One region of the Niabella sp. CPT15-335-S11 genome, then DNA from elsewhere that is predicted to be linked to it. Evidence: riboswitches for the same ligand, from Rfam matches in the RefSeq annotation. Region 1 holds a riboswitch; the other holds the start of a gene.
The links. Region 1 has a riboswitch for cobalamin ahead of AC3WS5_RS02115 (ribonucleoside-diphosphate reductase small subunit). Riboswitches for the same ligand answer to the same signal wherever they lie in the genome.

Region 1 (4,250 bases):
TATATCGGCAGGGATTTCATCAATGTTTTGAACAGAGCCATTGGCTGCAATGATTTTGTTTTTCATATTATTGTTCCATAATCCCAGCTCAACGAGGGTTTTCAGCAAATGTTTATTTACCACGATGAACTCACCGCTTAAAACCCTTCTTGTGTAAATGTTGGAAGTGTAGGGTTCAAAACATTCGTTGTTACCAAAGATTTGCGAAGTGGAAGCCGTAGGCATGGGTGCAACCAGCAACGAATTTCTTACGCCGTATTTTTTTACTTCTTCTTTCAGCGTTGCCCAATCCCAACGCTCGCTTGGGGTTACATTCCACATATCAAACTGAAATATGCCCTTTGAAACAGGTGAGTCTGCAAAGGTTTCATAAGCACCCTGTTTTTTTGCCAGATCTTTACTGGCGGTCATGGCGGCAAAGTAGATGGTTTCAAAAATGTTTTTGTTCAGCATTTTCGCCAAATCGCTTTCAAAGGGTAAGCGCAATAAAATAAACACATCAGCAAGTCCTTGTACCCCCAGACCAATAGGGCGGTGTTTTAAATTGGAGTATCTTGCTTCGTCAACGGGATAATAATTATTGTCAATTATTTTGTTGAGATTTTTAGTGGCCTGATAAGCTACTTCGAACAATTTCTCATGGTCAAATTTTCCGTCTTTTACAAATCTTGGTAACGCAATGGAGGCAAGGTTGCAAACAGCTACTTCATCAGGACTTGTATATTCTAGTATTTCCGTACAGAGGTTGCTGCTTTTGATTGTTCCCAAATTCTGTTGATTGCTTTTTCTGTTGGCAGCATCTTTATATAACATATAGGGCGTACCCGTTTCAATTTGTGACTCCAAGATTGCAAACCATAGCTCCTGTGCTTTAACTGTTTTTATTGCCCTGCCTTCTGCCTCGTATTGTTCATATAGTTTTTCAAATGCTGAACCCCAACAGTCACTTAATCCCGGCGCTTCATTGGGGCAAAACAAGCTCCAATTACCATTTGCTTCAACGCGTTTCATAAACAAATCGCTAATCCACAAAGCATAAAACAAGTCTCTTGCACGTAATTCTTCTTTACCGTGATTTTTTCTTAAATCCAAAAACTCAAACACGTCGGCATGCCAAGTCTCTAAATAAATAGCAAAAGCGCCTTTACGTTTACCACCGCCCTGGTCAACATACCTCGCGGTATCGTTGAACACACGAAGCATAGGAATAATGCCGTTGCTCGTGCCATTTGTGCCGCCGATATAACTTCCAGTTGCGCGAATATTATGAATAGCCAAACCAATACCACCGGCGCTTTGAGAAATTCTTGCGGTTTGCTTCAGTGTATCATAAATGCCGTCAATACTGTCGTCTTTCATCGTTAAGAGAAAACAGCTACTCATTTGCGGCTTAGGTGTACCTGCGTTGAACAGTGTGGGTGTGGCATGTGTCATCCACTTTTCACTTAACAAATGATACGTTTTTATGACTTCGTCAATATCATTTTTGTGAATGCCTACTGCCACTCTCATATACATGTGTTGCGGACGTTCTGCTATCTTTTCATTAATCTTCAGCAGGTAAGATTTTTCTAAAGTCTTAAACCCAAAATAATCAAAGCCGTAATCCCTGTCATAGATGATCGTGCTGTCCAGAATATCTGCATGCTTTTGTATTATCTGCATTACATCATCTGCGACCAAAGGCATTTTTCTTCCTATTTTTTTATCGGTGTACTCGTGCAGCTTACGCATGGTTTCTGAAAAGCTTTTCACCGTGTTTTTATGTAGATTACTTACTGCTACGCGTGAAGCCAAAATTGCATAGTCGGGGTGAATCGTAGTTAAAGAAGCCGCGGTTTCGGCTGCAAGGTTGTCTAACTCTGTTGTTGGGACACCTGCATAAATACCCTCTATGGTCTTCTTTGCCACATCAATAACATTTACTAAAGGGCTTAAGCCATAGCTTAGTTTCTCAATTCTCGCCGTTACTTTATCAAACTTTATGGACTCTTGTTTTCCGCTTCTTTTTATTACGTACATGATTGAAGAATTTTATGGTTAGTAATTGGATTTTAAAAATCATCGTCAGTTGAAAATACCTGCGCGCCTTTGTTTGCCATTACACCTGCCTTTTGATAATCACCGACTCTTTTTTCAAAGAAGTTAGTTTTTCCTTGTAACGAAATCATCTCCATAAAATCAAAGGGATTTGTGCTGTTGAACATTTTTGAGCAGCCTAACTCGGTTAGCCATCTGTCTGCGACAAATTCAATGTATTGCTGCATCAGCTTCGCATTCATACCAATTAAATCAACAGGCAGTGCTTCGGTAATAAATTCTTTTTCTATGACAACAGCATCGCCGATAATAGCTTTTACTTCTTCTTCCGAAAGTTTATTGTTCAACATGCTATACAACAAACAGGCAAACTCACAATGCAAACCTTCATCACGGCTTATCAGTTCATTGCTAAAAGTAAGTCCGGGCATTAAGCCTCTTTTTTTTAGCCAAAAAATGGAACAGAAACTACCGCTGAAGAATATACCCTCAACAGCCGCAAATGCAATAAGTCTTTGAGCAAAATTTCCGTTCTCAATCCAACGCAAAGCCCACTCGGCTTTTTTCTTTACGGCGGGAACTGTATCAATGGCATGAAAGAACTTGTGTTTTTCGGCAGCATCTTTCACATAGGTATCGATCAGCAAGGCATAGGTCTCGCTGTGAATGTTTTCCATCATGATTTGAAAACCATAGAAACATCTTGCTTCAGGTAATTGCACTTCGCTCATGAAATTTACAGCGAGATTTTCATTGACTATTCCATCACTAGCGGCGAAAAATGCAAGTACATGAGAAATAAAATGACGTTCACCGTCATTTAGAGACGCCCAATCTTTCAGGTCGCTGCTAAGATCAATTTCTTCTGCCGTCCAAAAACTGGCTTCATGGCGTTTGTAGTGTTCCCAAACTTTAGGATAATTGATAGGCAGGATAACAAACCTGTCTTTGTTTTCTTTTAATAAAATTTCATTGTCATATTGCATAGTAAAATAATTTTAAAATTTTACCTGCGGACAAAAAGGTACAGTGCTGAAAGAATAAGCCGTGCAATATGCCGAAACTATCAGTACCTGCTTTTCCTCCGAAAGCGTAGTTACTAAAGATTTCTTTGGCAGGTCTTCTGACTTACTCCGTTGTTTAGGGCCTTCCCATTAATGAAAACAGTGGCATGAAGATTAAACAACTTTTTAGGAGCTTACAGCTACGGGGATAGTTCCCGACTTTCACGGGATTCCCTTTTAATGACATCCATTCTGTGATGGATTATCAACCAAATTGTATTGCAAAATAGTAAGCCTGTTTAGAATGAGGTCAGATTGTTATCCACGTTGTGTTGAAAACACAGGAAAGTCAATATTGGCTTAGGCTAAGAGGAGGAAAATACCGCTCTCGTAATTCTTAACTTGTAATTGAATATATATCTAATATCCAGTATCCCTGGCTGCCGGAAGGTTTACCCTCCTTCGGCGGGCAGGCCTGTCGTAGCTAGCGCGTAACCCCTTCTCCATCGCTATCTGAGAATATTAATCACTTTCATCGATTTCATCTGCAGTTGGTCGTTGCGCCTGATAATTACTCTGACTCTTCCGGTGGCGGATTGTAATTCCTGTTTAAGGTCCTTTAAATTTAATCCGAAACGATTGTTCACGGCGAGCACTTCATCACCTTCCATAAATCCTGCTTTTTCCGCGGGGGATCCCTTGGGGATGGATCCGATCTTAATCTTTCCATCGATCAGGTACAGCTCAATGCCCGAGTACGCATAATCAAAGGGTTCCCTGAAGTGCGTGTTGGGGATGAGGTGGATTTGCCTTTTGTTATAATTGATGATGCAGTTAAACCTTCTGAAAATATCATTCCCGATCAACCCGCCCATCAACGGGTAGGAGGTTATGTTGAAGTCGTCCCTGAATATATTGATCGGAACATTTCTGAATTTGTAAGGTCCGATCTTTAACTCCTTACAAACCGTCGTTAACATATCTACTCTTCCGCCCAGTCCCTCCCCCTGTTTGAGATATTTTTTCCGCTTGGTTTTTATGAATGCGCTGTCTTCCACAAAATCATCTGAGAATAAAACCGTAAGCCCGGCGCCAATATCAAAGAGATAATTGAAGTTCACCGGTCGCGAATCAGAGATCTCGGCGTTATGAACGGGAAGCATGCCGATGCGGGGAAGTATCAGATGGCCGCCTTTTGGATATTTC
Region 2 (4,250 bases), on a different contig from region 1:
AGGTATTGATAAGCCGCTTTATTCCTGGCGAAGATCCGTGCGAACTGAGGTGCCACCACGTCCATATAAAACCGGTACAGCCCCGCAAATCCAAATGTGTGCGGCTGCGAGAACTCCAGGATCATCAGCTTGCCCCCTGGCCGCAACACCCGGCAGATCTCAGCCAGACCTTTCTCAAGGTTTTCAAAATTACGAACGCCAAAAGCGGCCATGGCGGCATCAAAACTATCCGCGGCAAAAGGCAGGTCTTCGGAATCCCCCTTCACTAAGTCGATCTTTCGGGCGAGACCTTCTTTCTCAATTTTTTTCCGGCCCTCTTCCAGCATCCCGGCTGATATATCCACCCCGGTGATCCGCTCGGGATCCAGCGTCCTGCAGGCCATGATCGCCAGATCAGCCGTACCCGTGGCGATATCAATGATCTGCTTCGGGTTTGACGCCTTTAGCGTATTCAGACCTTTCTTCCGCCATCCGATGTCGATCCGTGCCGACAGCAACCGGTTCATGAAATCGTATTTCCCGGCAATCCGGTCAAACATTTCTGCTACCTGTTCTTTTTTGGTCTTGTCCGACTCCCGGAAGGGAATTATATCATCATGAGGTAATTGAGCCATGGCGGCAAAGTTAGCCCAAAATCGGCTTTTTTACTGCAAAGCCTGTTACCTGCACCAAGTTGAACCGGATTCACCTTTTAGGATTTATGATATGCCCGCCCTACTTTTGCTGTTATGGAAATTTTGTCCGCATCATACCTGAAAAGCAGCGCCAATTTCAGTCAGTGTCCCGCGCCGGACCGGCCGGAATATGCATTCATCGGCCGTAGCAATGTGGGCAAATCTTCCCTGATCAATATGCTTTGTCATAAAAAAGCACTGGCCAAAACCTCATCCACACCGGGTAAGACCAAACTGATCAACCATTTTGAAATCGTTTCGTCTGTCAGCAACCGCGATAGCAAAAACAGGACTTCATGGTATATCGCCGACCTGCCGGGTTACGGGTATGCAAAAGTTGCCCAAAAAGAACGGAAAAGCTGGTCGGTGATGATAGAGCATTATATTCTGAAAAGACCCAATCTCTGCAGCCTTTTTATCTTAATTGACAGTCGCCATGAACCCCAGAAAATTGATATTGAGTTCATCAACCAGCTCGGCGCCTGGGGCGTCCCTTTTACTATTGTGTTTACCAAAGCCGACAAAAACAAACCTGGGGCAACCGTTCGGAATGTGGAGCAATTTTTGGAAGCCCTGCGATCAGGCTGGGAAGAGCTTCCTCCTTACTTTATCTCATCCGCCATCGATAGAACCGGACGGGAAGAAATTCTTGATCATATTAACAAACTGAACAATTTGTTCAGGAAAACTTTTCCAGGAAAAACGCTGTAATGGCGGTTAGATACTAGACGTTATCCACCCGAATCGTCGGCCGCGGCGGACGGGCGGGGACGTTAGACGCTAGATTTTAGACCTTAGGCTCATTAATTACATATAAGAAGCATATGTGCTAAACTCCCCTGCAATTAATTCCAGACTCCCTATATTTGCAGCGATTTGGTTGGCGGTAACGCCATGAAAAGGGAAGTCCGGTGAGAGTCCGGCGCTATCCCCGTAGCTGTAATGCCCACTTGATCTCATTGTTAAATGAGACGCAGAAAAGTTTTATTAAGACCCACTTTCATCACATATGGAGGGAAGGAAATAAAACGGGCCAAGCCAGAAGACCTGCCAGATCATGATTCAATATTCAGCTTTCGGGAGAAAAGTGGGGTATTAGCGGTTTCCTTAAAACCAGCTTTCATAGTCTGCAGCTTTTAAGTTACTTCTAATGTTCATTTCACCGGAAGCAGTCACTAAAAACTTTTTACATGAAAAAGAAAATTTTAGTAGTGGCTGCTGTACTCATTTACGGCACACTACAAGCACAAACCGACAGCCTGCTTAACCTTGAAGAAGTAACGGTTACAGCAACGAAATTCCCGAAAAAGACTTCTGAGACTGGCAAAGTAGTCAACATTATTACCGCTGAAGAGATCAGCCGGGCAGGCGGGAAAGATCTCTCACAATTGCTCTCAGAACAGGCCGGCATTATCGTGAGCGGCGCCAACAGTAACCCTGGAAAAGATAAGGCTATTTATATGCAGGGCGCAAACTACGGGTACACCCTGATCCTGCTGAACGGCGTGCCGGTAACCGATCCGACCGGAGTAGGGGGAGCTTTTGATCTGAGAATGTTGCCCGTTGACCAGATCGAAAGAATCGAAATTCTGAAAGGCGCTGAAAGTACGCTCTACGGATCCGAAGCCGTAGCCGGGGTCATCAATATCATCACCAAAAAAGGGGGAGCCAAACCCGTTGGTGTATCGGGCGGCATTTCTTATGGCACCCACCAAACATTCCGTGCAAATGCCGCGCTGGGCGGGCACTACAAAGGATCATCCTACAATATCGGTTATGTTCACCAGGAGACCCGGGGCATCTCCGAAGCGGTTAACCAAATCGATACCGCTATCAGGAACGGGTATAATCAAAACGCGTTCAGCGCAGATTTCAACGCCAAGCTGACTGAAAACTTCTACCTAAAACCCTACTTCAGGTATTCAAGGTACATGGGCTCCATTCCCGATGGCGCGTTCCAGCCGGCCGCTAATCCCTATGATGCCCGGCTGATCAACACAGGAAGCCAGGCTGTATATTATTTCAAAGGAGGTTCCATTACCGGAATCTATGCCTATGATGATGTGGAACGCCATTACAAATTTTCCTGGGGCGCTTCTGACTATGCCGGTCACAAAAAAACGGCCGAGCTAATTTCCACTTATTCCTTCAATCCATATTTCCAGGCGCTGGCCGGATTCAGGTATGATAAGCTGGTCATGAAGCATCCCAGACCGGATGTCAAGGATACCCTGGCCACGGTTGCCAGCCCTTACTTGTTGCTCTTCCTGAAGAACCGCACCGGTTTCAACCTGGAAGCAGGCGGAAGGCTCAACTTTCATTCCAAGTACGGGAACAACGCGACTTTCAGCCTGAACCCTTCCTACCTCATCAATGAGAAAGTGAAGCTTTTTGTAAACTATGGAACCTCGTTCCGGGCACCCGCTTTGTCCGAGCTTTATGGACAATTTGGTGCCAACCCCGATTTGAAACCCGAAAAATCCCGGAACCTGGAAGCCGGAATTTCAGCGAAGCTCCTGAATGATAAGCTCCAGGGCCGTGTCGTTTATTTTGACCGCAGGATTGATGATGTCATTACCACAGACCAGAAGTACCGTTATATCAACCTCAATCATCAAAAAGATCACGGGGTTGATATCGAGACCGGAATCGCCCTTACAGAACTGCTGAACCTGAAACTGTTTTATTCCTTCGTAACCGGCGAGGTTACAACAAAGAGCGGAAACGCAGATACCACTTTCAATAACCTGTTCAGGAGACCAAAACACAGTGCCGGCGCGACCTTGGGCTATCAGGCTACCAAACAACTTTTCCTGTCGGCGCACGCCAGGTATTTTGGCGAGAGAAAAGATATCGCGTTTAACGCGGTGACCTACAAAGCTGAAAATCGGACATTGGACCCCTATACCCTGGTGGACCTGTACGCTGAATACGGGATCCTGAAGAATAATCTGAAGTTGTTCGGACAGGTCAATAACCTGTTCAATGCCAACTATTCGGAGATCACGGGATACGCGACCCTGGCCCGCACCTGGACGGGAGGGATCCGGTTTAACTTCTGACCTCCGGCAGCGGCGTTTTGGGCAGCGTGATGCTGACCAATAACTCGACTGGATACAACACGACCGGGCAATCACCTCAGAAGGGTAAACGGGGTGGTTTCCCGGTCTTGTTTTCAAATAATATACATTTGCAACCAAAAGGGAAGGACATGAAACCGATCAACCTGAATGCTTTACTGACTATTACGTTTACGTTGTTCGCGATTATTGATATAATCGGCTCAATTCCCATCCTGCTGTCCGTCAAGAATAAGATGGGCGGCAAGATAAGAGAACTCAGGGTAACGGCCATTTCCGGGTTGCTGATGATCCTATTCCTGTACCTCGGCGATTCAATCCTGCATGTGCTGGGGCTGGACGTTAAGTCTTTTGCGGTGGGAGGCTCGATCGTAATCTTTATCCTTGGACTTGAGATGGTGCTGGGGATTGAGTTTTTCAAGCCTGAAGGAGACGAAAAAGCTACAACCATTGTCCCGCTTGCCTTTCCGCTGATCGCGGGCTCGGGCACGTTGAC

Region 2: another riboswitch for cobalamin. It lies ahead of AC3WS5_RS10415 (TonB-dependent receptor plug domain-containing protein); the one in region 1 lies ahead of AC3WS5_RS02115 (ribonucleoside-diphosphate reductase small subunit).

The regions. Positions count from the first base shown of each region.
Region 1 is NZ_JBYTEI010000001.1:514,339-518,588, reverse strand. It holds gene AC3WS5_RS02120 (ribonucleoside-diphosphate reductase subunit alpha) at 1-2,022, opposite strand, end outside; gene AC3WS5_RS02115 (ribonucleoside-diphosphate reductase small subunit) at 2,055-3,026, opposite strand; cobalamin riboswitch at 3,137-3,333, opposite strand; gene AC3WS5_RS02110 (aspartyl protease family protein) at 3,554-4,250, opposite strand, start outside.
Region 2 is NZ_JBYTEI010000002.1:968,619-972,868, forward strand. It holds gene ubiE (bifunctional demethylmenaquinone methyltransferase/2-methoxy-6-polyprenyl-1,4-benzoquinol methylase UbiE) at 1-614, opposite strand, end outside; gene yihA (ribosome biogenesis GTP-binding protein YihA/YsxC) at 729-1,385, shown strand; cobalamin riboswitch at 1,535-1,743, shown strand; gene AC3WS5_RS10415 (TonB-dependent receptor plug domain-containing protein) at 1,865-3,736, shown strand; gene AC3WS5_RS10420 (MarC family protein) at 3,886-4,250, shown strand, end outside.